2 regions of the Cupriavidus sp. SK-3 genome follow, and region 2 is predicted to be linked to the other one. Evidence: riboswitches for the same ligand, from Rfam matches in the RefSeq annotation. Region 2 holds a riboswitch; the other holds the start of a gene.

Region 1 (14,907 bases), on a different contig from region 2:
CATCGAAGTGGCGCATGGCGATGGCCTGCAGGGGTCCAGCTTCAACTATGGCTTCGGCGCCCATACGGACCTGGAATGGATCGAAGCGGTGGCCAGCGTGGTCAGCCATGCCAAGGTCGCCACCTTGCTGCTGCCCGGCATCGGCACCGTCCATGATCTCAAGGCCGCCTATGGCGCCGGCGCGCGCATCGTCCGCGTGGCCACGCATTGCACCGAGGCGGACGTCTCGCGGCAGCATATCGAGTACGCCCGCCACCTGGGCATGGAGGCGGTCGGCTTCCTGATGATGAGCCACATGACCACGCCCCAGCACCTCGCGGCGCAGGCAAAGCTGATGGAGAGCTACGGCGCCACCTGCTGCTACGTGGTGGACTCGGGCGGCGCGCTGACCATGAACGATGTCCGCGACCGCTTCCGCGCCTTCAAGGACGTGCTGAAGCCGGAAACCCGGACCGGCATGCACGCCCACCACAACCTGAGCCTGGGCGTGGCCAACAGCATCGTGGCGGTGGAGGAGGGCTGCGACCGCATCGACGCCAGCCTTGCCGGCATGGGAGCCGGCGCCGGCAATGCGCCGCTGGAGGTCTTTGTCGCGGCAGCGGAGCGCATGGGATGGAACCACGGCTGCGACCTCTACAAGCTGATGGATGCCGCCGACGACATCGTGCGTCCGCTGCAGGACCGGCCGGTGCGGGTCGATCGCGAAACGCTGGCGCTGGGCTATGCCGGCGTGTATTCCAGTTTCCTGCGCCACAGCGAGGCCGCGGCGAGCAGATATGGCCTGAAGACGGTCGACGTGCTGGTCGAGCTCGGGCGCCGGCGCATGGTGGGCGGGCAGGAAGACATGATCGTCGACGTGGCGCTGGATTTGCTGGAGGCGCGCAAGGCCAGCGAGGAAAACGGTGCGAGGGCCGTTACCCGGGAAGCCGCCTGACAAGGACCATCCGGCGCTGGTTTGCGGCAGCAAGGTAAGCCGCCGCTGGGGTAAGGCGTCAGCATGATCCATGGCGTCGCCCGCCAGCCTGCTGCCATTCCTCGATCCGACTCAAACAAAAAGCCGCCTCCAGCCAAGCACGCGGAGGCGGCGCCGGCCGGCGGCCTTGATTACCGCCGCGAGCCAATTCGTCATGCCGGTAAGTGATTAACGCTGGCCTTGCTGGCCGCTTTTCTGGCCTTGCTGGTTTTGCTGCCCAGCCTGGTCGGCCTTTTGGCCCTGTTGTCCTTGCTTGTCGTGCTGGCCGCCTTGCTGGCCCTGACCACGGTCCTGCTGTTGCTGCTGGCCGCCCTTCTGGTCCTGGCTGCCGGACTGGCCGCCTTGTTGACCGGATTGCTGCTGTTGCTTGCTTTGGTCTTGCTGGCCTTGGCCGGGTTGCTGTTGCTGTCCCATTGTGCTCTCCATGGCGCGGCGGAATGCCGCGTTAATGGAGGGGTGCAAGGCGCGTGCCACGCTGCGGGTATCCATGCCACTTGCCAGGCACCCAAGATCGCGTGCGCCTCGCAACGGACCGGCTGGCAACGGTTTGCGCGTCTCCCGGGCCTTGCTGTTCTTTTGCCGCCACCAGTCGGGCAAGGGCACGATGTTCACGGCCCCGCACATGCCGGGCACTATGGACCGCAGGCAAGCCAGTGCTTTTTACAAACGCCGCAGGTTTTTTACAAGCGACGTGAAGGCCGCAATGAGGTGAAACCGGACGCGGTCCTTCAGGCCGCCAGCGTGAATGCCGGACGCAGTCCGGCAGGGGCAGCCTGGCTGTTTCTGTCCGCCAGCAAGCTCAGGGCGGAGGGGCCTAGCGTGTTGGCGCAGGCGGCCCTTAACGCAGCAACGCCCGCCAGTCCCACTTGCCTGGCCAGCCACTCGGGGGGTGCGTCCTTGTCCATCGCGAGCAGGTAGATCGTATGCGCTACCCGCTGCTCGCGCAGCAGGGTGCGCAGCGATTCGCCTTCCGCGAACAGGCGTGCGCGTACCAGGCGCGGCGTGGCCTGCCAGCGCTCGGCCACCAGTGCTGCATTCCAGGCCAGCCGGGGGTGTTCGAACATCTCGCGGGCGAGGGCGCGCGACCAGTATTTCTGGCTGGGGTATGTGCCGCCCGGCGTGGCGGCCAGCGTCATGCGCGGGCAGGCGTCGTCCGGCACCGCGCGCAGCGCGATCACCGCGCTGCGCCCGGGTGCCGGCAGCAAATCGCAATCGAAATATGAGAAGGCAGGGACCACGAACGGATTCCCCGGCCACACCTCGCGCCGCGCGTTGGCGTCGCGCAGCCGCGCGCTGCCTCGCAGGGCGTCGACGCGCACCGCGAAGGGAAAGCGCAAGCGGGACAGGCGCAGATCGGTTCTGCTGACGAGGGCCATGCGAAGTTCAGGAGGGTCCGGCTGGCAGGCCACGCGCGGGGCGCGAAGCCGAACTCGCATTGTACGGGTTCGCAAGGCCAGTGGCTTCCGGGATGGCAAAGGAAGGATTCATCGGCCTCGTTGGCGACATTGGCTACAGTTCGGACAAGCCAAAGTGACGCAGGCGCTCAAGATCCGTCACCCGGATGCTCTGGTACGACAGGTCCACCATGCCCTCCGACGCCAACCGCCGCAGTGCCTGGTTGACCCGCTGGCGGGAAAGTCCGGTCAGCAGGCCAATCTCCTCCTGGGATAGCTCCAGCACCTCGCTGGTACGCGGATACAGCGCGGGATGGAACAACTGGGCCACCGCTTGCGCCACGCGCGCATCGACGCTCAGCAGGCGCTCGTTTTGCACGGTGGCGATGAACTGGCCCATGCGTTCGTTGAGCTGGCGCACCACGAAGCTGGCAAAAGGCAGGCTCTCGGCCAGCAAGGTGTGGAATACGGTGTCCGGCACCAGCGCCACGCGCGAGTCGCGGATGGCGATCACATCGTATCTCCGTGCTTCGCGCTTGATCACGCTGCCTTCTCCGCACCAGCCGCCCGCCGGCACGCCCGAGAAGGTGCAGCCGCGCCCGTCCTGCGTGTAGACCGCGAGCTTGATCAGGCCACGCTCCACCCCGATCCAGTAGCGCGAAGGCTCGCCGCGATGCGCCACGAAGGCGCCCGCGGCAAAGTCCTGCACGACCAGTTGCCGCGCCGCCAGTGCCTGATGGCCGGGCGCGAGCGCGGCGAACCATTCATGTTCCGAGAGCAGGGCGGCATGGCCGGTGCACTGCGGGGATGCTGGCGGCTGTGTGGCGGCTGCAGAGGGGGGTGTGAGCGCTTGGGGTGTGGCTGATGGCGGGCTGGACATGATTTCGGCTTGGCCCGGCGCGGGCATTGTCATCCGGACGACAGAGCTTCGTCGTGTGCGATGATAGCCTTGCACAGCGAAAAGTAACAGCGACCGGCAGCGCGTGGTTCATCCTGTGGAAGGGAACCGGCCCCGCCGGCGCATGCGGAGACTACAGCAATGCCAAGCGATTTCGATACCGGCCTGGGCAAGAACCCGGCCAACCACGTTCCCCTGACACCGGTCGACTACCTGGTGCGCGCCGCCGAAGTCTATGGCGATCGCCTGGCCATCGTGCACGGCCCGGTGCGCCAGAACTGGCGCGAGACCTACGCGCGCGCGCGGCGTCTGGCCAGCGCGCTGGCGAATCTGGGCGTGGGCAAGGGCGATACCGTTGCCGCCTTGCTGCCCAACACGCCCGCCATGGTGGAGGCGCATTTCGGCGTGCCGATGGCCGGGGCGGTGCTCAATGCGCTGAATATCCGGCTGGATGCCGCCAACCTGATCTTCATGTTGCGCCATGGCGAGGCCAGGGTGCTGCTGGCCGACACCGAGTTTGCCGACCTGGCGCGGCAGATCGCCAACGAGATCCCGGGGCTGAAGGTAGTCGCCGTGGTGGACGCACTGGGCCCGCAGGACGCGCAGCCCTTCGGCGAGACCGACTACGAAAGCCTGCTGGCCTCCGGCGATCCCGCATTCGACTGGCAGATGCCCGCCGACGAGTGGGATGCGATCGCGCTCAACTACACCTCGGGCACCACCGGGGACCCCAAGGGCGTGGTCTACCACCATCGTGGCGCGGCCATCAACGCCATCTCCAACATCCTTGAGTGGGACCTGCCCAAGCACGCGGTGTACCTCTGGACGCTGCCGATGTTCCACTGCAACGGCTGGTGCTTCCCGTGGACCATCGCGGCGCGCGCCGGGGTCAATGTGTGCCTGCGCAAGTTCGAGCCCAAGCTGGTATTCGACCTGATGCGCGACGAAGGCGTGACCCACTACTGCGCCGCGCCCATCGTGCATACCGCGCTGGTCAACGCCCCGCCGGCCTGGCGCGAAGGGCTGCGCGGCCCGGTGCGCGGCATGGTGGCGGGCGCGCCGCCGCCGGCCGCGGTGCTGGCGCAGATGGAGGAAATGGGCTTCGAGCTGACCCATGTCTATGGCCTGACCGAGACCTACGGCCCGGCCGCGGTGTGCGCCGAGCAGGACGACTGGGCTGGCTTGTCCCAGGAGGAGCGCGCCACCAAGAAGGCACGGCAGGGCGTGCGCTACCACCTGCAGGCCGAGGTGGCGGTGCTGGATCCGGATTCGATGCAACCGGTCGCCGCCGACGGCGAGGAGATCGGCGAGATCATGTTCCGCGGCAATATCTGCATGAAGGGCTACCTGAAGAACGAAAAGGCCACCCGCGAGGCCTTCGCCGGCGGCTGGTTCCATACCGGCGACCTGGGCGTGTGCACGCCGGACGGCTACGTCAAGATCAAGGATCGCAGCAAGGACATCATCATCTCCGGCGGCGAGAACATCTCCAGCGTGGAGGTGGAGGACGCGCTCTACCGCCATCCCGCCGTGCTGGCGGTCGCGGTGGTGGCCCAGCCGGACGCGAAATGGGGCGAGACGCCCTGCGCGTTTGTCGAACTCAAGGACGGCGCCAGCGCCACCGCGGAGGACCTGATCGCGCACTGCCGCACCTTGCTGGCGGGCTTCAAGGTGCCAAAGGCGGTGTACTTCGGGCCGCTGCCCAAGACCTCGACGGGCAAGATCCAGAAGTTCGAACTGCGCAAGAAGGTCAAGTCGGATACGGCGATCGACGTGTAGGGCCTCGGACGAAGCCGTCAGGTGCGCCAACGCCGTCTGCAATGACGGCTACTACCTTCTCTCTCCGCACGGGGGGAGGGGGTGGTTTAGCTGGGAGCCACGGGAAGCGAAGCCAGTGGATATTTCCAGCATGGCGCGCCTTCGTTCGCTATGGGAGTTTGGCCCGTATCCAATCCCAACGGGTTGGCGGCAATGCCACATAGCCCTCCGGGGCACGCGCCCCGATGTCATGCTGCACAATGTCGTGAAACCAAAGTAGGCGCGGAACATCGGGATCAAGGTACGTTCGCTCTGCTGGCAAAGCGAGTCGGTGAGTTGTTATCCGTGCGTACTGGGGCGTGTCCCTTGGTGCGGGGTCGCCTTGCATGCCCATAAGCTGCAGCGCAATGATGTCGTTCTCGCTCACGATTTCGCTAGTGCCCCCTGGATCGGCGTACCCACCTGCAGGCAGCACGCCGGCCATGTCGCACTCTCAGGCGTGCAGATGGCCTTCGGCCAGCGCCACCCAACACGCCGCGCCAAGCGGAATCAACTGGTCGTTGAAGTCGTAGCCGTCGTTGTGAATCGAGCAGCCGACCCATTCGCCGGTGCCATTGCCCAGCGCGAAGTAGCAGCCCGGCATCTTCTCCAGCATCCACGCGAAATCCTCACTGCCCATCTGCATAGACGGCGGCACCTGGATGACCTTGTCGCTGCCCAGCACGCTGGCCACGGCCTGCCGTGCGATGGCGGTTTCTTCCGCGGTATTGCAGATCGCGGGCGCCAGGCGCTCATAGGCGATGTCTACCGTCACGCCGCACGAGGCGGCCTGATGCGTCACCACCTCGCGGATGCGGGTCTCCAGCAGGTCTCGCACCTCTGCCACGGTGGCGCGCACGCTCAGCTTCAGCGTTGCGGTCTCCGGGATGATGTTGTAGGTGCTGCCGGCTTCCATCTGTCCCACGCTGATCACGGCGGCATCGACCGGCGCCACATTGCGCGCCACGATGCTTTGCAGCGCCACCACGGTAGAGGCCAGCGCCAGCGTGGGATCGGCGGCGCGGTGGGGCATGGCGCCATGGCCGCCTTTGCCGCGGAAGGTGATCGTGGCGCGGTCCGACGAGCCACCCATCGGGCCGCTCTGTACCACCGCCATGCCCACCGGCAGGCCGGGCGCATTGTGGAAGGCGTAGATCGCATCGCAGGGGAAACGCTCGAACAGGCCGTCGTTCATCATGGCGAGCGCGCCGGTCATGCCTTCCTCATCCGGCTGGAAGATCAGGTTGAGCGTGCCGTCGAAGTTGCGCGTGGCGGCCAGGTACTCGGCGGCCGCCAGCAGCGTGGCGGTGTGGCCGTCGTGGCCGCAGGCGTGCATGCGGCCGGCCACCTGGCTGGCATAGGGCAGGCCGGTGCGCTCCTGCAACGGCAGCGCGTCCATGTCGGCACGGATACCGATGCTGCGCGTGCCGTTGCCCACCTTCAATTGCGCCACCAGCCCGTGGCCGCCGACGGTGTGCACGGCATAGCCCCACTCGCGCAGCAGGGCAGCGGCCATCCCGGCGGTGCACGGCACGTCGGCTCCAAGCTCGGGATGCGCGTGGATGCGGTGGCGCAGTTCGGCGAAGCGCGCGGCGGATTCGTTCAGGGCGGACGGGACATTGCCTGGGGTCTGGGTCATGACAGTGCGATCCTGGATAGTGCTGCGGAATAGGGAAAGGGGGAAAGACGATCCTGGCGCGCGTCAGTCGCGGCCCGGGTGGCTGGGGAACAGCGCCAGCGCGCTCAGGCTGATGCACGCCGAGGCAAGCAGGTACCAGGCCGGCGCCATGCTGCTGCCGGTAGCGGCGATCAGCCAGGTGACGATCAGCGGGGCGAAGCCGCCGAACACGGTCACGCCAAGGCTGTACATCACCGACATGCCGGTGGCGCGATGGTGGCGCGGCAGCGCCTCCATCATCAGCGCGGCGCCCGCGCCGCTGCCGACCGACATCAGCGCCACGGCGCCGCCGATCAGCGCCATGGTGATCGGCAGGGCCGGCCCCGACGAAAGCAGCATGAAGTTGGGATACACCAGGGCCAGCGATGCCAGCCCGCCGGCAAACAGCAGGGGCTTGCGGCGCGGCAGCCGGTCGGCCAGCAGGCCGAACAAGGGCGCCACCACCAGCATGGCGAGGCCGGCCATGCACGCCGCCAGGAACGCGGTGACGGGCGGCATGTGCAGCGTGTTCACCAGGTAGGTGGGCATGTAGAACACCATGATGTACATCGACGAGGTGGAGCCGGTCATCAGCAGCATGCCCAGCAGCAGCGTGCGGCCATGCTCGCGGAACACCGCGCCGATGCCGCCGTGCTGCCCGCCTTCATGCGTTTCCTGCAGATGGCGGCGGATATACATGCCCACGGGCGCGATCAGCAGGCCCAGCAGGAACGGCAGGCGCCAGCCCCAGTCATGCATGGCTTCCGGGCTGAGCAGGGCCGATACCGCGGCGCCGGTCAGCGCGCCAAGCAGCGCGGCGCCGCCTTGGGTGGCGGCCTGCCAGCTCACGAGGAAGCAGCGGTTGCGCTTGCTTGCCGACTCCAGCAGCAAGGCCGATGCCGCGCCGACCTCGCCGCCCGCCGACAAGCCTTGCAGCAAGCGGCCGAGCACGACCAGCACGGTCGCTGTCACGCCGATGCTGGCGTGGGTCGGCGTGAACGCGATCAGCGCCGTGCCCGCGGTCATCAGCGCAATGGTCAGCGTGAGCGCGGTCTTGCGCCCGCGCCGGTCAGCCAGGCTACCGATCAGCACCGCGCCGAGCGGACGCATCACAAAACCGGCGCCAAACGTGGCAAAGGACAGCAACAGCGAAGCCAGCGGGCTGCTCGACGGAAAGAACAGCTTTCCGATGGTGGCGGCGAAGAAGCTGTAGACGGTGAAGTCGTAGATCTCCAGCCCGTTTCCGATCGCGGCGGCGACGATGGCGCGGCGCGAATGCGGGCGGGCCGCGGTGGGGGCGGCGGTGGATGCCGTGCCGGCGGGGCTGGATAGCGCGGTAGGCGCGTGGGTCATGCTTTCCTCCTCGGGTGGGATTGGCTCGGGACGGCTGCCGCGCGGCGCCGTCTCTACTGGTGTGCTGGCATGGTAAGAGCGAGGCGCCGGATAAGCACTTCGCTTTTTTTCATGGGTATGAGGATCGGGAATAGGCGGGAATAGGCGGGAACAAGCGGGCATGGGCGCCAGCCATCGGGAATGGCGGGCGATGCTCAAAGCGGGGGGGGAGGGGTGCCGCGTAAGTCGGCGGCCGCGCGTCCATGCAACGGCGCAGGCGCAGGCCAGTTCAGGGGGCGGCCGCGCCGCCCGGTGCCGGGGAGTCGCCGGAAAGCGCTTCCAGCATGGCATCGTGCAGGCGAGCCGCGGCCCAGGTCAGTACGTGCCGGTCGCGCGTGACCAGGGAGATGGTGCGCTCGGGCACCGGCTCTTCCACCTCGATGAAGTCCATATTGTCCGTAACGAACTTGCTGCCGCGCGATTCGCTGGAAAGCAGGATCAGGGTATCCGCCTTCCAGCATAGTTCCAGCGCCAGCCCCATGGAGGTGCACTCGATTACCCGCGCGGGAGGCGCCAGGTCATTGCCCGCGAACAATTGATGAAAAGGCGAGCTGGTGTCGGAGAGCGGGTCCAGCACCAGCCAGTCAGCCTGCTGCAGCACGCGCACCGACCGGGCCGCGCGCAGCGGATGCCCGCGCCGCGCGGCAATGATGGTCGGCAGGCGGCAGGCCTGGGTGCAATCCAATCCGCGGTCCGCCGGCAGCAGTTGGGACGTCACCGCAAAGTCCATGGTGCCCTCGCGCAGGTGCTCCAGCAACTGCGTCGGCCGCATCTCCTGCACGCGCAGGCGGGCGTTGGGAAACTCGCGCCGGAAGGTACTCAGGCAGGCCGCCATCGGCCGCATCACCGCCGTGACCGGCGTGACGCCAACCGTGATCTCGCTGACCACGCTGCCCATCATGTCTTCCAGGTCCTCCCGCGCGCGCCGCACGTTCTCGCTGATCAGCCGGGCATGCGTGACCAGCCGCTGGCCATGGGGGGTGAGCCGCACGCCCTTGCTGGAACGCACGAACAAGGTGGCGCCGACGCTGCTCTCCAGTTCCTTGATGGCCTTGCTCAGCGCGGGCTGCGTCAGGTGAAGGAGGCGCGAGGCTTCCTGGATGCTGCCGGTGTCGGCGATGGCGGCCAGGGCGCGCAACTGGTTAAGCTTCATGGGGAGCCTGCGGAGTCGTGGACGCACATGGTAAAGGCAAAGCGCCCGGCGCAGATGGCCGGGCGCAGGGCGCGGTAATGCGCGCCGCAGTTCGCGCTCAGTGGGCCGTTGCGCTGGCGGGGTTTGCCGCCATGGCAAGCGCGCGTGGACCCTTGTGCGCCGGCAGCTCGCCACTGAAGGCAAAGTCCACTTCCGGCACATAACCGCTGATGATGTCGGCAATGGCGCGGCCCGAGCCGCAGCCGTGCGTCCAGCCCAGCGTGCCGTGGCCGGTGTTGAGGTAGAGGCCGTCGATCCCGCTGGCACCGATATACGGCACGTTGCCCGGCGTGGCGGGGCGCAGGCCCGTCCAGAAGCGCGCCAGCTCGGGACGGCTCATGCCTGGGAACACGTCCAGCGTCCGTTTGACGATGGCGTCGCAGCGCACCGGGTTCAGGTCCATCGCATAGCCGTTGAGCTCGGCGGTGCCTGCCACGCGCAGGCGGTCGCCAAAGCGCGAGAACACCAGCTTGTACTCGTCATCGGTCAGGCTCACGCTGGGCGCGCGCGCGGGGTCGAGTACCGGCAGCGTCACCGAGTAGCCCTTGGCCGGATAGATATCCAGCTTCACCCCCAGCGGGCGCGCCAGCATCGGGCTGAAGCTGCCCAGCGCAAGCACATAGGCATCGGCGCTTTCGATCTGGTAGCCGCCGGTTTCATCGGCGATCTCCACGCCGCGCATCCTGCCGCCATCGGCGTGCAGGCGCTGCACACGCACGCCGTAGCGGAAACGCACACCAAGCGCCTCGCACTTGGCCGCCAGCTCGGTGGTGAAGCGGTGCACGTCGCCGGATTCGTCCTCGCTGGTATAGGTGGCGCCAGCCAGGCGCGGCGCGATATTGGACAGCGCCGGTTCCAGGCGTACGACTTCGTCCGGCCCGATCACGCGGCGCTCGCAGCCCAGTTCGCGCATGATGCGCGCCGGCTCGATGGCCGCGTCGAACTCCTTCTGGCTGGTGTAGAAATGCAGGATGCCGCGCGTCAGGTGGTCGTACTCGATGCCGGTTTCCTCGCGCAGGGCCTGCAGGCTGGCGCGGCTGTATGTGCCTAGGTTGAGCAACTGGATCATATTGTGGGTGGAGCGCTTAGCCGTGCACTCGCGCAGGAACTTCAGGCCCCACGACCATTGCGCCGGGTCGGCGCGCAGGCGGAACAGCAGGGGCGCATCCTCCCGGCCCAGCCAGCGCAGCATCTTCAGCGGAGCGGCCGGGTTGGCCCACGGCTCGGCATGGCTGACCGAGATCTGGCCGCCGTTGCCAAAACTGGTTTCCCGGGCGGCGCCCGCGTTGCGCTCCAGCACCACCACTTCATGCCCGGCCTTGGCCAGGTACCACGCAGAAGCGACGCCGATCACGCCGGCTCCCATCACGATGACTTTCATTCTTCAGGCTCCGGACAGCAAAAAGGGGCAGACAGGCAATCTGGCCTGTCTGCCCCCACTGTCCTTTTGCCTGAGAGATTCGCCGCACCCACCACGGGTGCCGGCTTGCCCCTTCGGCGGCCGCATGCCGCGCCACGCTTGGTGGTCCGGTCCGGCGCTCTCCAGTTTTATCGGTTTCCAGTCTTCTGCACCTGAGCGTTTCAGGGGTACGCCTTCGGTAGAAGCGCCCGACCTGCTATGGCGGGGGGCGCCTCGTTCTCCTGGAAGCCGCACCATAGCACGCGTGGCCGGGAGACTGCAAGGGCGAGGTAGTGGGCGTCGGGCCCGCCCCACCGATGTAGCAGCGTTTGCAGCATCGCCTTCTGGCGTCGCCGATTCTTTAACGTTTGCACAATGAAGCGGAAAGGTCCACGTCGGGTCGCAGCGTGACCTGCGGATACACGTTGTACCTGGCAACTAGCTCGACCAACGCGGCGAGTGCCCACCTATGTAAGAGGACGGGCTTCGAACCCATCAAGGATTTCACCACGGTCGCGTCCGTGGCTGCCATCCCCAGCATTCTGCTTGTGCCTGCGGTATCGCCATTCAAGTCGCCGAAAGACATCGTCAATGCTGCCAAAGCAAAACCAGGAAAGCTCTCCTATGGTTCGGGCGGCATTGGAGCATCGGCTCACTTGGCAGGTGAACTGTTCAAGTCCATTGCCGGCATCGACGTCATCCACGTGCCCTACAAAGGTAGTGGCCCAGCCATCTCTGATGTCATGGCCGGACAGCTCTCATATATGTTCGACACCGGGGCCGTCCCATACATCCGAGGTGGAAAAGTCCGCGCTATCGCGGTCGCTGCGGAGAGGCGTCTTCGATTGTTCCCCGAGGCCGCGACCTTCACCGAACGCGGCATCAAGGGTATGCAGATGAGCGCGTGGTATGGCCTCGCGGCACCATCGCTTACTGCCCGGGCGACGACAAAGAAAGCGAACTGACTCAGCTCCAGTCGGTCAGCGCCAGAACGTCAGCGCCCCTGTCGAGAATCGCGGCCCGCTGGAGCAAGTCGCCAGGTTCACAGAGCGCAACACAAGTGCCGGCCAGGGTCATCCTTGCCTGAGCAGTTGCTCGCAGGCTTGCCGCTTCCTGGCGCAGGGCCTTGATGCCGGCCGAGACGGTCCAGCGAGTCCTTCTCCCACTGCCAGCGCCGGGTAGCGACGCGTCGTTCGTGGCCATGGGAGAAGCGAGAGCTTGATGCATATTGACCTTGAAATATTGCTATGCCTCGTTTCGCTTGGCGGTATCTCGCGAACGGGCGTTCATTTTTTGTTTTGGCAAACATGCCAGAGTCTTGCTGGCCGGTAGCGGCGGTGAACTCGCCGATGGCGCTGCAAATAACCGCTCGCGTATTTAACTGGACCTAGATGACAATTTGGAGTCAGGTGAGTGCCGAGAAAGACGGATATCAGTGGGGCGCGGGTTAACCTTAACGCTGTGTCATGGCGACTTGCCGACCACCTGCCATGCCATGGGTGGTGAGGGTCACAATGGCCAAGAGATAAGCTGGAAAAATCTGTTTAATTCTCAGATTAAGAATTATTCATTCTGCATGGGCTGGCGATAGAGTCCTGCTGCCACCGTGTCACCAGTTTCCGGTGACGTGGGTCTTTTTGTGCACGAACGTGCACTGGATTTCTTCTGGCGGCAAGCGCTTACAGGGCCATTAAGCGAGGCAAGGGCGTTCACGCGTCAGGCGCGCTTCGCATGCCTACTTGAGCTCACAGTGCATGCATAGCGCTGAGCTTTGTGCAGCATTGCGGAACTCCCGTGAGGCCTGGACTTCTGACGGCGCTTTATCGAAAGGGATGTGGCAGAAACCCCAGCGCGCGAAATAGGCGGGAGCCGATGCGGACAAGAGAAAAGCATGTCGGAGTTCAGTGCCGCGGGCGCGCACGAGAAGCTTTTCTACGAGGCGGCTCGCGACACCCCTATCTCGATAGCCGGACTCCACTGCCACGGACCGGATGATAATTGAGTGTCCACGGCGCTCCGCTGCAGCACAGCCAACGATACGACCGTCGCAAAGCGCAATCTGAAAGCTGTCGAGAATCTCCGTTACGTCCTCCGTGGCGAGGCCGCATCTTGCCAGCAACGAAGTCATCGGCTCGATGTCGACTTGGGACGCCGAACGGAGATAGACGTGGGTAAGCATGAAACAGTCTCCGGTCAGTGCTCGATGAGGCTGCCGGGCAGCTCTGGCACTTTGTTGATGCCGCGTGTCAGCACCCACTGCTGATACGAAGCAACTAGTTGCGGGATGCTACCAGCTTGAACGTTCTCGTGACAAGCCCGAGGAAACTCCAATTTGTATCACTGTGTGATATATGCGTTGTCGGCGCGCGCAGACAGGAGGCTGGCAGAATTGCCGCTCTCCTGGAAGCCGCGCATTGGTGCTGGCTAAGCCGAATCGCAATGGCTGGCGGGAGACCCGTATCGGGACAATGCTCGCATGCTGCCGCGGCACCTTCAAGTGCCGCCATCGCGCCGCTTGTTTCCGGTCAGCATGGCGGCGATGAGATTCTCCTTGTGAGCCATGCTCATCGCGACGGCGGCAATGAGGTGTATGACGATCAGCACCATCAGGGCGTCCGCCAGCAACTCATGCACGTCCTTCGGTCCATCCTCGCCCCAGAAGGCGTCCAGCCTCGACATCCAGCCCGTCACGGCGAGCGCGATGATGATGGCCCACATGGTGATCATCATCATCGCGCCGAGCGGCGTGTGGCTCAGATACCGGGGCGGGCGGTGTGCAATCAGTGCCTTGAGGTAGGCCAGGAGGCGGGAGGGCGTGGGCAGCCACGCGGAAAACCTGGCAGGCTCGCTGCCGATGAAACCCCACAGGATCCGGAACAGCACCAGTCCGGCGGCAACATAGCCGACGGCGCGGTGTGACGGGCCGCCGGAGTCCTCGACCAAGTCCCGCAGCACAAGCGCAGCCACGCTCCAGTGCGTCAGGCGCACGGCAATATCCCAAACGCGAATCGACGCAGCGCCGGTCATCATGGCGTGCCCGTCCGAGACTGCCGTTACTTCTCGATTTCCGATTTCACGACATCGAGGGTCTTGGTGTCATAGTAGATCTCGGCCTTCTTGCCTTCCTTCGTCGTGCCGTAGATCTCGTAGCAGTTTCCGTCCACCTTGAACTTCTTGATGGTGTAGCCCTGCGCTTCGATCCTGGCCCTGGCGTCGGCTTCCTTCATCCATTCGGCCTTGGGATGGGCGGCGCACTTGGCACCAGCGATTGCTCCCGTTGAGAACACGCCAGCGAGCAGGAACAGGCAAATACGCTGCATGGAAAGCCTCCGCTTAGTCATATGTGACAGCGAAGCATAGACAAACAGGTAACGATTCGCAATACGGATTTGCCCCTGCCGCCGCGCGGGCAGCGTATCGGTTTCAGGGGGACTGATCGGCTTGCGCTAGAATGGCTAATGCAGGCCAGGATGGCGCGGCGCCATTCCGGCGTGCGCGGCACATGGCGCATGTGCGTGCAAGCACCGATGTGGTGCGCCGGCGCCGGCCAGGCAACGCCGCAGTAGCCCAAGTTTCCCGCAGCGCTTCGCCTGCCCCATTTTTGAATTCACATGCAGCTCGACGATACCAACCCGCAAAACTCCTTCCTGAACACAACGCGCAAAGAGCGCAAGCGTGTGCAGGTGTACCTGGTCAGCGGCATCCGGCTCGTCGGCTCGATCGAGTCATTCGACGCCTTCGTGGTGATGCTGAGCACGCCTGGCGGCATGCAGACCATCTACAAGCGAGCCATATCGACCATCCAGCTGGACACCGGCACGCGGCCGCCCGGCGGCGGCGGTGGTGGTGGCGGCGCGCGTGCGCCAGGCAGCGGGCCGCGCATGCCGGGGGTTGGTCCGCGCACGCCACGCGTGACGTCCGACGGCAATACCCAGGCACCCCTTGTGGTGACGCGGAAGCGTCGCTCCATGGCGCCCGGTGGCGGAAACGAATAGGGTTGCCACGCTGCCGCGAAGTCCGTTTTTGCCGGATGCGTTGTTGATCGCCGCGAATTGCTGCGTCAGATAGCTGCTGGTCGAGTTCGTCCTCGCCATGATCGGATCGAGTGGCTCGAACCCGGTCCGACAGCGATGAATCGCCTGGCTCATCCGGCAGCATGTGCTGGCGATGGTCACATCCCGGCCTCTTCACGCTCTTCTCGGGCG
Region 2 (14,907 bases):
TCCGGCTTGCCGGTACGCGCGCCGTCGGTATACGGGTCAGGTTTCCCTGACTTGCCTCCGCTGGTGTACGGATCCACCTTTGATCCATCCTTGTTCAGTCCTTCCGCGGTCGACTTCTTTGCCCCCTCGGTGTATGGGTCAAACTTGCCAGACTTCGCCCCGTCCGTGTAAGGGTCCGCACTGCGTCCCCCGTCCGTATAAGGATCCGGCTTCTTTTGCCCCTGCGCCATCGCCACGCTTGCCATCATGGAAAGCACTACGAGAGTTAGGTAAGCGCGCTTCATCATTGCACCTCCGCTTTAGCGAATTTTCCTGTCAGCAAGGTACCGCAGGTAGTTCATGGTGGCACTGAGAGGTGGAGAAGCCTTGCGCCAGATCAAGGAACCGCCGCTGACAGGCTGAGCGGGGCTTGAGCGTGTCTCCGCCCGCACTATGCGAAAGCCGTTAAGCGGCCAATCGATGACTCAGGCCCTGTCGAGTTGCAGTGCTGGCAATCAGGTAACGGTGGATCGGGGGTGATGTGCGCCAGGCCGAAGGCTGGCTGATGGTCCGTCGCGGTACCGGCTACAAGCGATCGGGTGAAAATCGTTCCGCCAGCCTATTGGGTATCGCCATGGAAAGGCATTGCCGTGGCAGCAACTGCCAGGTGGAATCTTGGTGCGCCCGGCTGGGATCGAACCAGCAACCCCTGCCTTCGGAGGGCAGTACTCTATCCATTGAGCTACGGGCGCACAGGGTATGACGGGGTACTTCGCTGACAGCGCGCGAGTGCCGCTGCCGGAAAGTCGCATAGGATACCGTGTTTGTCCGCGGACGTCCATGTCCGGCTCAATCAGGGTGGCGTGGCGACGTCTCTTCCAAGCCGCTTTTGCCTCATGCCATAGGCCTTTGAGGCTATAATCGCGAGTTATTTGTGTAAAAACGGGGCTGCGCAACGTCCACATCAGGTCAGTGGACAGCGGTGGCGCACCCTGCTGGCTGGCCCCTTTGGGGACAGTTGACGCCGGATAACAGTCCGATGCACGCAATTGGCCAGGGGGAATTGGCCACCGAGCAAGCGGCCACATAAGCAGCCGATCGCGAGCGGCCACAGGTTTCCTGCAAATTGAGAGTTGAGTATGAGCGACGTCCACAACGCACACGACGAACACGAGTCTCCCATCAAGACCCCCAAGCAGCTGATCGCTGTGGTGATTGCCGCCTTCCTGGTGCCAATCATCGTGATCATCCTGCTGGTCAATTTTGTCGGACACGGCGCCAAGGAAGGCGCGGGCTCCACCGCTACCGTGGAAGCCGTCAATGACCGCATCAAGCCGGTCGCCTCGCTCGAACTGAAGGATCCGAATGCGGCGCGCGTCTTTAAGACGGGCGAACAGGTCTACAAGGAAGTCTGCGCCGCCTGCCACGCCACCGGTGCTGCCGGTGCGCCCAAGTACGGCACCGCCGGCGACTGGGCTCCGCGTATCGGCCAGGGCTTCACCGGCCTGCTGAACTCCGTGCTGCACGGCAAGGGCGCCATGCAAGCCCGCGCCGGCACCACCGCCGACGATTACAGCGACTACGAACTGGGCCGTGCCGTGGTCTACATGGCCGACGCCGGCGGTGCCAAATTCCCGGAGCCCGCAGCGCCCGCTGCCGCCGCTCCGGCTACCGCCGCCGCCTCGGATGCCGCTGCCGCGCCTGCCGCCGCAGCAGCCCCGGCAGCTCCCGCCGGTGCTGCACCGGCTGCCGCACCGGCTGCTGCTGCTGCAGCGCCGGCTTCCGCCGAAGTGGGCAAGAAGGTCTACGACCAGGTCTGCGCCGCCTGCCACGCCGCCGGTGTTGCCGGCGCGCCGAAGCTGGGCGACAAGGCTGCCTGGGCGCCGCGCCTGAAGGAAGGCATGGACGCCGTTCACGCCTTCGCCCTGAAGGGCAAGGGCGTGATGCCGCCGAAGGGCGGCTACGCCGGCCCGGACGCCGACGTGATCGCAGCGGTCGACTACATGGCCAACGCGTCAAAGTAACCGGCCGGAAATCATCCCGGGCCACCCACCACGGCGCAAGCGGTGGAACGGACCCGGAGAACAAAAAGCCCGCGGCACGCCGCGGGCTTTTTGTTTGCCTGTGCCAGGCGTCAGTGGCTCAGACCACGCGCGAGTAGCGCAATGGCGCCGGCAGCGGCGTACCTGTATCAGCGCCCGGGGTTCCCGCTGGTGCCACTGCCGGCACCGCGTCCGCAGCCCGCCGCGCGTCTTCACGCAGGAAGCCGTCGAAGACCATCGCCAGCCGGCGCACCAGCAAGCGGCCCAGCGGGGTCACTTCGATGCGGCCGGGCTCGCATCGCACCAGGCCTTCCCCGGCAAGCCGCGCCAGGTCCGCCATCTCGCCAGCGAAGTGCGCGGCAAAGTCGATGCGATGCCGGGCTTCCACCGCTGCAATATCGAGCACGCCGTTGCACATCAACGCGCCGATGACCTCGCGCCGCAAGTGATCTTCATCGCGCATGGCGAAGCCGCGCATCACCGGCAGCACGCCGCCGTCGAGCACGCGGTAATAGTCGTCCAGCGTGCGCGCATTCTGTACATAGCGGCCCGCCACCGCCCCGATCGACGAGACGCCAAATCCAAGCTGGTCATAGCCGGCGTGGGTGGAATAGCCCTGAAAGTTGCGCTGCAGCCGGCCCTCGCGCTGGGCCACGGCCAGCGCGTCGTCCGGCAGCGCGAAATGATCCATGCCGATGTAGACATAGCCCGCGGCGGTGAGCTGCTCGATGGTGCCGACCAGGATGTCGAGTTTTTCAGCGGGCGCCGGCAGCGCGCGCTCGTCGATGCGCCGCTGGGGCTTGAATACGTGCGGCAGGTGCGCATAGCTATACACGGAGAGCCGGTCCGGGCGCATCGCCAGCACTTGCTCCACGGTGGCGGCGAAGCGCGCCGTGGTCTGGTGCGGCAGGCCGTAGATCAGGTCCATGCTGACCGAGCGGAAGCCGAGCCGGCGCGCGGCGTCGACCACTGCCCGGGTTTCGGCCTGCGATTGCACGCGGTGGATCGCTTGCTGCACCTCGGCGTCGAAATCCTGCACGCCCAGGCTGATGCGGTTGAAGCCGAGTTCGGCCAGCAGCGCCATCTGCGCGTCGCCGATCCGGCGCGGGTCGATCTCGATGGAGTGCTCGCCCTCGGGCAGCAGGTTGAAATGCTGGTGCAAGGCATCCATCACGCGGCGCATCTCCGCCGGGTCGAGGAAGGTCGGCGTACCGCCGCCCCAGTGCGATTGCACCACCTCGCGCCGCGCGCCGAGTTGTTGCGCCACCAGCGCCATCTCGCGCGCCAGGTAATCCACATAGCGGGCGCTGCGGCGATGGTCTTTGGTAATGATCTTGTTGCAGCCGCAGTAGTAGCAGATGTTCTCGCAAAACGGCACATGCACATAGAGCGACAAGGGCGGCTGCCGGCCGGCATCCACGCCGGCGCTGGCCGCGCATTCGGCCAGTGCCTGCCGGTAGTCCTGCTCGCCAAAGCCGCCATGGAAGCGGTCCGCCGTGGGATAGGAGGTGTAGCGCGGGCCGTTGATGTCCATGCGGCCGGCCAGCTCGCGGAAGTCCGACAAGGCATGCCGGTCCGGTGCCGAGGCGGCGCGCCCCGGTTGCTTGCTCTTGCAGGCGGCGCCGCAATTGCCGGAGCAGGTGTTCGGTGGACTGGCAAGGGAAACGGGGACGGATGCGGTGGCGCGGGTGAGCTCAGCCATGGGGCGGCCTTCGTGGTGGACTGGATGGCTCATCGTAGTGGGGGCCGCTCCTGCGCGCGTTGACCGGCATCAAGTCGTGGCCCATGACACCAGGGCCCTTGGCCGGCCACCAGCGGCCAGGCCGTCACAAGCGTGCGCCGCGTCATGCCAGCGTCACCTGGACCGGATAGGCTGCCCCGCGCTTGCCGGCTTTCCATCCACCAGCTCAATCCGTCCCTTCGGCCCCCATGCACGCTTCTCCCCTGATTGCGCAGGCGCATTGCGCGCCACAAATGCCGCGCCGCCGCCTGCTGGCTGCCCTCGGCAGCGCTCTGCTGGCGCCCGCCACGTTGCTGGCGCAGGCACCCCCGCGACGCCCGCTGGTGATTGGCCACCTGGTGGATCGCGGCGGCGCGCAGGCCGATCTCGCGCGCGACTACCTGGCCGGCGCCAAGGTCATGTTCGACGCGGCCAACGCCGGCGCGCGCGATCCGCGCGTGGTGCACGTGGTGCGGGAAGTCGAAACCGATCCGCGCGCTGCCACCGCGCAGGCGCTGTCGCTGGTCGACGGCGAGCGCGCCGAACTCCTGTTCGGTCCCAGCGACGCCTTGTTGCCGGTGCTGGCCGCCTCTCCCGAGCTGGCCCGGCGCGGCGTGCAGATCGTTGCGCCCTTATCGGGGCTGTCGCTCGCGGCCGATCATGTCTGGTACACGCGGGCCGACTACCGCGCCGAACTGGATGCGGCGATTCACCAGTTGCGCAGCTACGGGCTCAAGCAGCTGGCGTTGGCCGTGGCGCCGGATTTCGCTGCAGGAAGCCTGGCCGCCGGCACGCCGTGGCGGCGCCAGCTGGAGCAGGAGCCTGGCCTGCAAGCGCTGACGCTGGAAGCCGGCAAGGGCAGCGACGGCGGCGCGGCGGCGGCGCGCATCGCCGCGGCGCGCCCGGCGGCGGTGATCGTGGCCGGCGACACGCTGGCCTACGGCAATCTCGGCCGTGCGCTGGCCGCGCGGGGGTGGTACGGCTTCCTGGTGGGCTTGTCCGCGGTCAACCCGCTGGCGGCGCGCGAGATTCTCGGCGCCGGCTATAACGGCGGCATCGTGCTGACGCAGATTGCGCCAGGTCCGCAGGACCTGACCCTGCGCGTGGTCAAGGAGCACGTGGGCCGGATGAAGCAGTTCCTGGACGAGCCCGCTTCACCCGCCACGCTGGCTGGCTACATCGGCGCGGCCTGGCTGGTGCGGGCTGCGTTGTCTGCGCCGCGCGCCGCCACGCCGGCCGACCTGCGGCGTGCCCTGCAGGCCCGCGTCGATGTGGGCGATTTCGTGCTGGATTTCACGCATGGCTCGCGCGGCTCGCAATACGTGCAGCTCGCGGCGATGGGCAGCGCAACGGCCCGCTGAATGGTAGCGGCCGCGCACTAGCTGCCGCTCAGGCTCGTGGCAGCACGATCCGCACGCGCAGCCCGCCCTCCGGCCGGTTGGCCAGGCTCAGTTCGCCACCGTGGCGCGAGACGATATCCGCGGCGATCGACAGGCCCATGCCGACCCCGCCGGTGGCGCGGTTGCGCGAGGATTCGAGCCGGTAGAACGGCTCCAGCACGCGCGCCATTTCTTCCGGCGGAATGCCGGGGCCGTCGTCGCAGACGTCGATGACCACGCGCTCGGCGCTGTCGGCCAGCGCGATGCGCGCGCTGCCGCCGTAGCGGTGCGCGTTTTCCACCAGGTTGACCACGGCGCGGCGCAATTCGGCCGGATAGGCCAGCAAAGGCTCAGCGCCGCCGGACAGGCTGACGTCCTGGCCAATCTCCGTGGCGTCGTCCACCACCGCCTGCAACAGGGCATGCACATCCACGCGCTGGCGCGGCGCGGCGGCGCCGTCGCGCTCGCGCAGGTAATACAGCGTGGCATCGATCAGCCCGTTCATCTCGGCGAGGTCCTGGCGCAGGCGATAGCGCACCTGGTTGTCGTCGACCCCTTCGATACGCAGGCTCATGCGCGTGAGCGGCGTGCGCAGGTCGTGGGACACCGCGGCCAGGAAACGCGATTGCTGCGCCAGCTGGGTGCGGATGCGCTGCTGCATATGATTGAAGGCTTTGGCGGCGTCGCGGGCCTCGGCCGGGCCGCTGTCCTCGTCCAGCGGCGGCGCGTGCACGTCCTGGGCCAGCCGGCTGGCGCTGCTGGCAAGGCGCTGGACGGGCCTGGCCAGCAGGCGCGCTCCCACCCACGACGCAGCCACGATGGCCGCAAGCTGGAACAGCAGCCCCAGCCGGGGCGGGCCAAAGCCACGGCTGCCGCGCGGCCGGCGTGGCGGCGGCGGACCGCCTTGGCTGCTGCCCGCGCCCGCTTCGGCGCCGGACGGGGGGACTCCCCCGCGGCCTGGTTCGCCCGGCGGTGGGGGCGGAGGCTCGTCGCCGGGGACGAGAGTGAATCCGCTGTGCCCGGGGTGAGGAAAGATGCTCTCGATGACCGTGACGCCGAGCAGGTGCACGGCCAGCATGATCGCCGCCATCACCAGGAACAGGCGGATGAACATGGAGTCGTGGCGGGCCACCCAGGCCGGGCGCTCAGCCTTCGACGGTGCCGGTAAAGACATAGCCTTCGCCTCGGACGGTACGGATCAGCGCCGGGTCGCGCGGGTCATCGCGCAGCTTCTGGCGCAGGCGCGAGACCAGCAGGTCGATGCTGCGGTCGAAGACATCGAGATCGCGGCCACGCGCCTGGTTGATCAGCAGTTCGCGGTCGAGCACGCGGTTCGGGTATTCGATAAAGGCCAGCAGCAGGCGGAACTCGGCATTGGACAAGGGCACCACGGTGTCCTCGCCGTCCACCAGTTGCCGCAGCGTGGTATTGAGGCGCCAGTGGCCGAAACGCAGCTCATGGCCGCCCACCGCCGGGGGGCGCTTCACGCCGCCGCCCCGGCTGCGGCGCAGTACGGTGTGGATGCGCGCCACCAGTTCGCGCATCTCGAAGGGCTTGGTGACGTAGTCGTCGGCGCCCACTTCCAGGCCGACCACGCGGTCGGCCAGTTCGGTGCGCGCGGTGAGCATGATCACCGGCAAGTCGCCGCGCTCGCGGATTTCGCGGCAAAGCGCCAGGCCGTTTTCGCCGGGCAGGGAGAGGTCGAGTACCACCAGGTCGTAGTCGCGCACGGCCAGCGCGGCGCGCATGGCGGCACCACCCTCCGCGCCATCGGCTTCGATGCCGAAGGTGGCCAGGTACTCGGCCAGCATGGAGCGGATCTGTGGATCGTCGTCGACGATCAGCAAGTGCAAGGGCGTAGCGGGGGAAAGATCCATCGGGTTTCGCAGGAGGCTATTGCGGCGGTTTGCAGCGGAGTTCGCGGCAGGTTTGTGTCTAATCGGGGGGAATCGGGCTCGACCGGGCAGCGCCCGCCGCCAGGGATTCACTCTACCAGCCCGGCGTTGCGCCCTGATAGGCGCGTTGTGGCCGCTTTGTATCACGCGCGATACAAAGCCCGCCGCCCGGCGGCCCGCTTTGTACGGCATTGCTTCGGCGCGCTGACCAAGCGCTCAAGCAAACGGAGGCCTGCCTTTTTAAGATGGCATGTCGCCAACCCGCCGCTTTGCACCCGGCAGGCCCGCACCGGCGGCCCGGCGCCCCGCTATGCTTGAGCCATCCGCATGGTGTCGGCAGCCCGGGCCTCTCCCCGCAAGACTTCCACGGAGATTCCCATGACCCAGCCACAAGCCTTGTTACCCCGCTTGTTACCCTCGATCCGCGCCCTGGTATCGCTTGCCGCGCTGTGCGCGGCGTGCGCGCTGGCCTTGCCCGCCCATGCGCTGCAGACCGGCGCGCCGGCCACGGCCGGGCCTGGCCTGCCAGGCTCGCCCGACTCGCTGCGTGACGCGCTGGCACTCACGCCGGCGCAGACTGCCCTCTGGCAAGCCGCCCGCGCCGCCGCCCGCGAGGCGCATGCGCATGCACTGGAACTGCGGGCGCGCTTTATCCGCGAGGAGGGCCAGTCCGATGCCACCGGCACGGCCAATGCGCCGGAGCCGTCGCTGCGCGCCCGGGCGGAGCGCGAAGACCACCTGCACGACGCGCTCGACAAGGACCGCCGCGCCGTGCGCGACCGCTGGATCGCCTTTGACGAAAGCCTGGATGCCGGCCAGCGCAAACGCCTGCGCGCCATGCCGGAAGCGGGCCGCTGGCCGGGGCCGGGCGGGATGCCTGGCCCCTTCGCCGACGGTGCGATGCCGCCGCATGGGCCCGCGCCCATGCCCTGCGCCTTCGGCGCGGACGGCCCGGGCAACGTACCCGGTGCTGCGGGACCTCACCGACAAGGAGCACACGATGCGCAGTAAGCATGACTCCCCCGGCAGTCGGCGCCGCTTTCTCGGCGGTGTGCTGGGCGGCTCGCTCGGCGCGGGCTTGATCGGGCTGGCGGGCGATGCCGCCGCGCAGTCCGCGCCGACCGCCTGCCTGCTTACGCCGGCACTGACCGAGGGCCCTTTCTATATTGACGAGGCGCTGATGCGCAGCGATATCCGCGATGGCCGGCCCGGCCAGTTGCTTCGACTGCGACTGGTCGTGGTGGATTCCGACCGCGGCTGCGCGCCGGTGGCCGGCGCGCTGGCCAGCATCTGGCACTGCGATGCCGGCGGCAGCTATAGCGGCTATGACCAGGCCGGCATGCCGCCGCCGCCCGGGGCGCGGGGAGGCCGCATACCACCGTCCGCGGGTGGCGCCGGGCCAGGGCGGGAAGAAGGCGGCATGCACGCCGCGCCCACCAGTGCCGCTCGCTTCCTGCGGGGCGTGCAACCTACCGGAGCCGATGGCAGCGCGCAGTTCCTGACGATCTACCCCGGCTGGTACGCGCCGCGCGCGGTGCATATCCATCTGAAAATTCATGTCGGCAAGGAGGAGGTGCTGACCTCCCAGATGTTCTTTGACGAGGCGCTGAACCGCGAAGTGCTTCTCGGCCACCCCGCTTATCGCGCTCGCGGCGCCTCGCCGTACCGGAACAGCCAGGACCCGATTGCCGGCGCGCATCCCGGCCTGGTGCGGGTGCGCCGCCTGCAGGATGCGGCCGGCACGCTGGAGGGCGAGTTCACGATCGGTATCGCGCGAACCTGAGGCAGCCCCCGGTCCTGCCCATCAAAAAAACGCCCCCGGACACTAAAGTACGGAGGCGCGTAACAGGGAAGAAGTCGGGCATCACGGCCCGGCCACCCCGCTCCGAAGGGACGAAGCGGTGCGGCGCCCGGACCAGAACGACAGCCCAGGCACGATCAATGGTAATGAGGCATCAGGCCGGGGTCTTGTCCCGCTTGTAGGGCAATGTATCGGCTGTGTAGGTTCGGGCTTTATACGTCCGGCGCTGGCTACGCCGCGGTCTTGCCGGGCGTGCCCAGCAACGCCTTGAGTCCGGCCAGGCGGTCTTTCGGACTCATGGCCGGGGTCTCGTCCTTGATCTCGGGCGCTTCCTCCAGCTTCATCTCGCCGATAAACCGCGAGGGCTGGCACGAGTAGGTGTCGCGCGCGCGCTTGCGCTTCTTGCACCAGCTGATATGCAGGCTGCGCTGGGCGCGGGTGATGCCCACATACATCAGGCGGCGCTCTTCCTCGATTTTCTCGTCGGTCATGTCCTCGTCTTCGCGGCAGTGCGGCAGGATGCCCTCTTCCACGCCGACCAGGAACACGTGCGGATACTCCAGTCCCTTGGAGGCGTGCAGCGTGGACAGGCGCACGGCGTCGGGATCTTCCTCGCGGCCTTCAAGCATGCTCATCAGCGCCACCGTCTGCGTCAGCTCCAGCAGGTTCTTGCCTTCGTCGCCAAAGCCGTCGGCGGTGTCGAAGCCAGTGGCTTCGCCTTCACCCGTGGCCTCGGGCTTGGTGCCCTTGCGCTTGAGCCAGTCGAGGAATTCCAGCGTGTTGGTCCAGCGCGACTGCGCCTGGCGTTCGTCGAACATGTCGTAGAGGTAGGCTTCGTAGTGGATGCCTTCCATCAGGTCGTCCAGCACTTCGGTAGCGGGATCGCTGGCCGCGCGCCCGGCCAGCCGCACCATCGCCTCGCAGAACACGCGCAGCGGCTCCAGCTGGCGCGGCTGCAGCTTGCCCTCGATGCCGCCCATCATGGCCGCCTCGAACAGCGAGACCTTGGCCTGCCCGGCGAAGGTGCCCAGCACTTCCAGCGTGGTGTTGCCCACGCCACGTTTGGGCGTGGTGATGGCGCGGATGAAGGCGGGATCGTCATCCGGGTTGGCGATCAGGCGCAGGTAGGCGCAAATGTCCTTGATCTCGGCCTTGTCGAAGAAGCTCTGCCCGCCCGACAGCACATAGGGAATGCGCTCGCGGCGCAGGATCTGCTCGAACAGGCGTGCCTGGTGGTTGCCGCGGTACAGGATGGCGTAGTCGCGGAACTGCGCGCGCCGCTCGAACTTGTGCGCCGACAGGCGGAACACCACGGATTCCGCCTCGTGCTCCTCATCGTTCATCGGGTTGATGGCGATGGGGTCGCCCATGCCGTGCTCGCTCCACAACTTCTTGTCGAACAGCTTGGGATTGTTGGAGATGACCGCGTTGGCCGCTTCCAGGATGCGCACTGTGGAGCGGTAGTTCTGCTCCAGCTTGACCACCTTGAGGTCGGGAAAATCGGTCTGCAGCAGCTTCAGGTTGTCCAGCGTGGCGCCGCGCCAGCCATAGATGGCCTGGTCGTCGTCGCCCACCGCCGTAAAGGCCGGGGCGCGCAGGTGCGAGCCGCCGGCGAGTTGCTTGAGCAACTGGTACTGGCAGGCGTTGGTGTCCTGGTATTCGTCCACCAGGAAGTAGCGCAGCCGGTTCTGCCAGCGCATGCGCACCTCTTCGTTGCGCGCGAACAGCTCGGCCGGCAGGCGGATCAGGTCGTCGAAATCCACTGCCTGGTAGGCATGCAGCGTGGCCACGTAGTTGCGGTAGATCAGCGCCGCCTGGTGATCGTCGGGGTTTTCGGCCTGGGCGATGGCCGTCTCGGGATCGACCATGCCGTTCTTCCACAGCGAGATGGTGCTCTGCACGCTGCGGATCAGCTTCTTGTCGGTGCTGGCGAGCTGCTCCTGCACCATGCCGAAGCAATCGTCCGAATCCATGATGGAGAAGCGCGGCTTCAGGCCTACGTGCTCCGCCTCGGCGCGCAGGATCTGCACGCCCAGCGAGTGGAAGGTGCTGACGGTGATCTGCTTGATCGGAATGCGCTTGCCCTCGCGCGTGGTCTTGCCTTCCATCAGCTTGGCGATACGCTCCTGCATCTCCTTGGCGGCCTTGTTGGTAAAGGTCACCGCGGCGATGTGCTTGGGCTGGAAGCCCTTGTCCTCGATCAGGTGGGCGATCTTCTGCGTGATCACCCGGGTCTTGCCCGAACCGGCGCCGGCCAGGACCAGGCAGGGGCCATCGAGGTAGCGAACGGCTTCGGATTGGGCAGGATTAAGTCCGTGGGTCATGCGAGGGCTGGTGGTGAGGCTGGGTGGCGGGATGGCCGGCAAGGGCGGGCGCGAGGCTCCGCGCGGCACATGGGCAGTACATGGGCAGCACATGCGCGGCCACGAGTGAAGCCTGCGGCACAGGAAAAGCCATCGGAGCCGCAGATGTTAACATGCCCGCAGGCCGCCCCGCCCTCCGGGCCAGCCCGGCAATCGCCCGCGTTGACAAGCCCCCGAGGCTGGCTGTAGAGTCGCGCCATCCGACCGGGAGAGCGCGCAGATCTTGCGCCGCCGAAGGGGTATCACCCGAAAACTCTCAGGCACCATGGACTGGTCGGATCGGCTTGCAACATGCACACGATGCACGCCGTACTCTGGAGAGCGGCACCCGCCATTGCTGAATCAATGGTGAGCGTGCCCACCGAAGGGGCGCGCAAGGCCTGGGTCCTGGTTTAGCCGGGGCCGCCTTGTAATCTCTCAGGTATCGAGGACAGAGGGGTCATCCGCCGCAGCGGATTTGGCAGCGCTATTGCGCGCCGAATCCTGCGGCGGATGGCCCTTTTTTCGTTTTCGAACCGAGATTAGCCTTCCCCCGAGGATTCCATGACGCTCCAGGCCACGCCCCTCAACGCTATCCACCGCGCCATCGGCGCCCGCATGGTCGACTTCGGCGGCTGGGACATGCCGGTCAACTACGGCTCCCAGATCGAGGAACACCACGCCGTGCGCACGGACGCCGGCATGTTCGACGTCTCCCACATGTGCGTGGTCGATCTCAATGGCGAGCATGTGCGTGCCTTCCTGCGCGGCCTGCTGGCCAACAATGTGGACAAGCTGCAAACGCCGGGCAAGGCGCTGTACGCCTGCATGCTCGACGAAAAGGGCGGCGTCATCGACGACCTGATCGTCTACTTCTTCGCCGAGGATCACTTCCGCCTGGTGGTGAACGCCGGCACCGCCAACGCCGATATCAAATGGATCGCCGCACGCAACGCGGCCACCAATAGCGGCGTGAGCATCACGCCGCGCCGCCACGACAACGCGCCCGACGGCGTGGCCCCGCTGGCCATCGTCGCTGTGCAGGGCCCGAACGCCCGCGCCAAGGTGTGGAGCGCCTTTCCCTCGACGCAACCCAGCGAAGCCCTGAAGCCGTTCAACGCCGTGGTGGTGCAGGATCCCGCGCTCGGCGAAGTCATGGTGGCGCGCACCGGTTATACCGGCGAAGACGGTTTCGAACTGGTGGTGCCGGCAGAGAACGTGGCCGGCCTGTGGGAAAAGCTGATCGCCGCCGGCGTGCGCCCGGCCGGCCTGGGCGCGCGCGACACGCTGCGCCTGGAAGCCGGCATGAACCTGTACGGCCAGGACATGGATATCCATACCTCGCCGCTCAACGCGGGCCTGGCCTGGACCGTGGACCTGCAAAGCGAACGCGATTTCACCGGCAAGGCGGCGCTGGTCGCCGGCGGCCAGACCCAGCAGTTCGTCGGGCTGATCCTGCGCGAAAAAGGCGGCGTGCTGCGCGCCCACCAGAAGGTGATCACCCCCGCCGGCGACGGCGAGATCACCAGCGGCACCTTCAGCCCCTCGCTGTCCCAATCCATCGCTTTTGCCCGCCTGCCGCGCGACGTTGCCATCGGCGCCGAGGTTCAGGTCGAGATCCGCGACCGCAAACTCGCCGCGACTGTGGTTAAACTGCCGTTTGTGCGTAATGGCAAGGCACTCGTGAGCTGAACGCTCGCACCCGGTCACAGCGCGCCAGCCGGCGGTTACCCATCGATCATCGTGTATCGGAACCTCCGCCCGGCTGGCGCTGAATAACAAATTGAATCTGGAGCAATCCCATGAATTTCCCCGCCGACCTGAAATACACCGAGTCCCATGAATGGGTGCGCGTCGAAGCCGACGGCACGCTGACCATCGGCATCACCGACCACGCGCAGGACGCGCTGGGCGACATCGTCTTCCTGGAACTGCCGGAAGTGGGCAAGTCCGTCGGTGCCGGCGATGCGCTGGCCGTGGTGGAATCGGTCAAGGCCGCGTCCGACATCTACGCCCCGGTGGCCGGCGAAGTGATCGCCGTCAACGATGCCGCCGCCGCCGCGCCCGAGAGCGTCAATGCCGACGCCTTCGACGCCTGGCTGTTCAAGCTCAAGCCGGCCAACAGCGACGACGTGAACGGCCTGATGTCGGCCGACGCCTACAAGGCCAACGTCGGCGCCTGATGCCAGATCGTCATTCCCGCGCCACGGGAATGACGGACAAAGACTGCCGCGACGCGCACCGGGCCGACCACCCGCCGCACCGCTCCCACGAGATTCTTGCCATGAACGCTCCCCTGCCCATGACTGCCGCCCAAGTTGCCCGGCCCACGCTGGCCGAACTGGAGGCGCGCGACGCCTTCGCCTCCCGCCATATCGGCCCCGACGCCGCCGAGCAACAACACATGCTCAAGGTGCTAGGCTATGACAGCCGCGCCGCGCTGATCGACGCCGTCATCCCCGCCGCCATCCGCCGCCGCGACGGCATGCCGCTGGGCGAGTTCACCGAGCCGCTGACCGAGGAAGCGGCGCTGGCCAGGCTGCGCGGGCTGGCGAACAAGAACAAGGTACTCAAGAGCTTTATCGGCCAGGGTTACTACAACACCCTGACGCCGGGCGTGATCCTGCGCAATATCTTCGAGAACCCGGCCTGGTACACCGCCTACACGCCCTACCAGCCCGAGATCTCGCAAGGCCGCCTGGAAGCCATGCTGAACTTCCAGCAGATGGTGACCGACCTGACCGGGCTGGACATCGCCAACGCGTCCATGCTGGACGAAGGCACCGCGGCCGCCGAGGCCATGACGCTGCTGCAGCGCGTCAACAAGCACGCTTCCAATACCTTCTACGTGGCCGACGACGTGCTGCCGCAAACGCTGGAAGTGGTACGCACCCGCGCCCTGCCGCTGGGCATCGAGGTCAAGGTCGGCCCCGCTTCGGAAGCCGCCGGCGCCCATGCCTTCGGCGTGCTGCTGCAGTACCCCGGCGTCAATGGCGAGGTCGCCGACTACCGCGCCATCGCCGATGCCGTGCACGCCGCCGGCGGCCTGGTGGTGGCTGCCGCCGACCTGCTGGCGCTGACCCTGATCGCCGCGCCCGGCGAATGGGGCGCCGACGTGGCGGTGGGCAACTCGCAGCGCTTTGGCGTGCCGCTGGGTTTCGGCGGCCCGCACGCCGGCTATATGGCGGTCAAGGATGCCTTCAAGCGCTCCATGCCCGGCCGCCTGGTTGGCGTGACGATCGACGCGCAAGGCAACAAGGCCTATCGCCTGGCCCTGCAGACGCGCGAGCAGCATATCCGCCGCGAGAAGGCCACCTCGAACATCTGCACGGCGCAGGTCCTGCTGGCCGTGATGGCCTCGATGTACGCCGTGTACCACGGCCCGCAAGGCCTCAAGCGCATCGCGCAGCGCGTGCACCGCCTGACCGCCACGCTGGCCGGCGGCCTGCAGCAGCTCGGCTATGCGCGCACCAACGCCGCCTATTTCGACACGCTGACCCTGGAAACCGGCTTCAACACCGAAGCCCTGCACGCATCGGCAACCGCCCGCGGCATCAACCTGCGCCACGCCGGCGCCGCCCGCATCGGCATCTCGCTGGACGAAACCACCTCGCGTGAAGACGTGGTCACCCTGCTGGAAATCTTCGCCCACGGCAAGCCGGTGCCCGATTTCGACGCGCTGGAAGCCGCCGCGCAGGACGCCTACCCGGCCGGCCTGGCGCGCCAGAGCGCCTACCTGACCCATCCGG

Evidence for each region. Region 2 has a riboswitch for glycine ahead of gcvT (glycine cleavage system aminomethyltransferase GcvT). Riboswitches for the same ligand answer to the same signal wherever they lie in the genome.
Region 1: it holds a riboswitch for glycine, as region 2 does, so the genes downstream of both, CF70_RS25895 (D-amino acid dehydrogenase) here and gcvT (glycine cleavage system aminomethyltransferase GcvT) in region 2, are expected to answer to the same signal.

The regions. Positions count from the first base shown of each region.
Region 1 is NZ_JFJV02000246.1:10,292-25,198, reverse strand. It holds gene dmpG (4-hydroxy-2-oxovalerate aldolase) at 1-934, shown strand, start outside; gene CF70_RS36305 (hypothetical protein) at 1,142-1,462, opposite strand; gene CF70_RS25930 (hypothetical protein) at 1,702-2,349, opposite strand; gene CF70_RS25925 (Crp/Fnr family transcriptional regulator) at 2,483-3,247, opposite strand; gene CF70_RS25920 (acyl-CoA synthetase) at 3,407-5,044, shown strand; gene CF70_RS25910 (M20 aminoacylase family protein) at 5,517-6,701, opposite strand; gene CF70_RS25905 (MFS transporter) at 6,765-8,072, opposite strand; gene CF70_RS25900 (LysR substrate-binding domain-containing protein) at 8,341-9,264, opposite strand; gene CF70_RS25895 (D-amino acid dehydrogenase) at 9,362-10,684, opposite strand; glycine riboswitch at 10,733-10,859, opposite strand; gene CF70_RS35300 (Bug family tripartite tricarboxylate transporter substrate binding protein) at 11,110-11,667, shown strand; gene CF70_RS25885 (GNAT family N-acetyltransferase) at 12,438-12,881, opposite strand; gene CF70_RS25880 (cytochrome b/b6 domain-containing protein) at 13,196-13,732, opposite strand; gene CF70_RS25875 (PepSY domain-containing protein) at 13,756-14,022, opposite strand; gene hfq (RNA chaperone Hfq) at 14,314-14,697, shown strand.
Region 2 is NZ_JFJV02000264.1:42,126-57,032, reverse strand. It holds gene CF70_RS28305 (hypothetical protein) at 1-287, opposite strand, end outside; tRNA gene CF70_RS28300 (tRNA-Arg) at 656-731, opposite strand; gene CF70_RS28295 (c-type cytochrome) at 1,119-2,003, shown strand; gene hemN (oxygen-independent coproporphyrinogen III oxidase) at 2,122-3,555, opposite strand; gene CF70_RS28285 (ABC transporter substrate-binding protein) at 3,951-5,102, shown strand; gene CF70_RS28280 (ATP-binding protein) at 5,131-6,294, opposite strand; gene CF70_RS28275 (response regulator) at 6,266-6,997, opposite strand; gene CF70_RS28270 (hypothetical protein) at 7,394-8,026, shown strand; gene CF70_RS28265 (protocatechuate 3,4-dioxygenase) at 8,016-8,798, shown strand; gene CF70_RS28260 (UvrD-helicase domain-containing protein) at 9,047-11,140, opposite strand; glycine riboswitch at 11,375-11,462, shown strand; glycine riboswitch at 11,484-11,623, shown strand; gene gcvT (glycine cleavage system aminomethyltransferase GcvT) at 11,723-12,850, shown strand; gene gcvH (glycine cleavage system protein GcvH) at 12,961-13,341, shown strand; gene gcvP (aminomethyl-transferring glycine dehydrogenase) at 13,443-14,907, shown strand, end outside.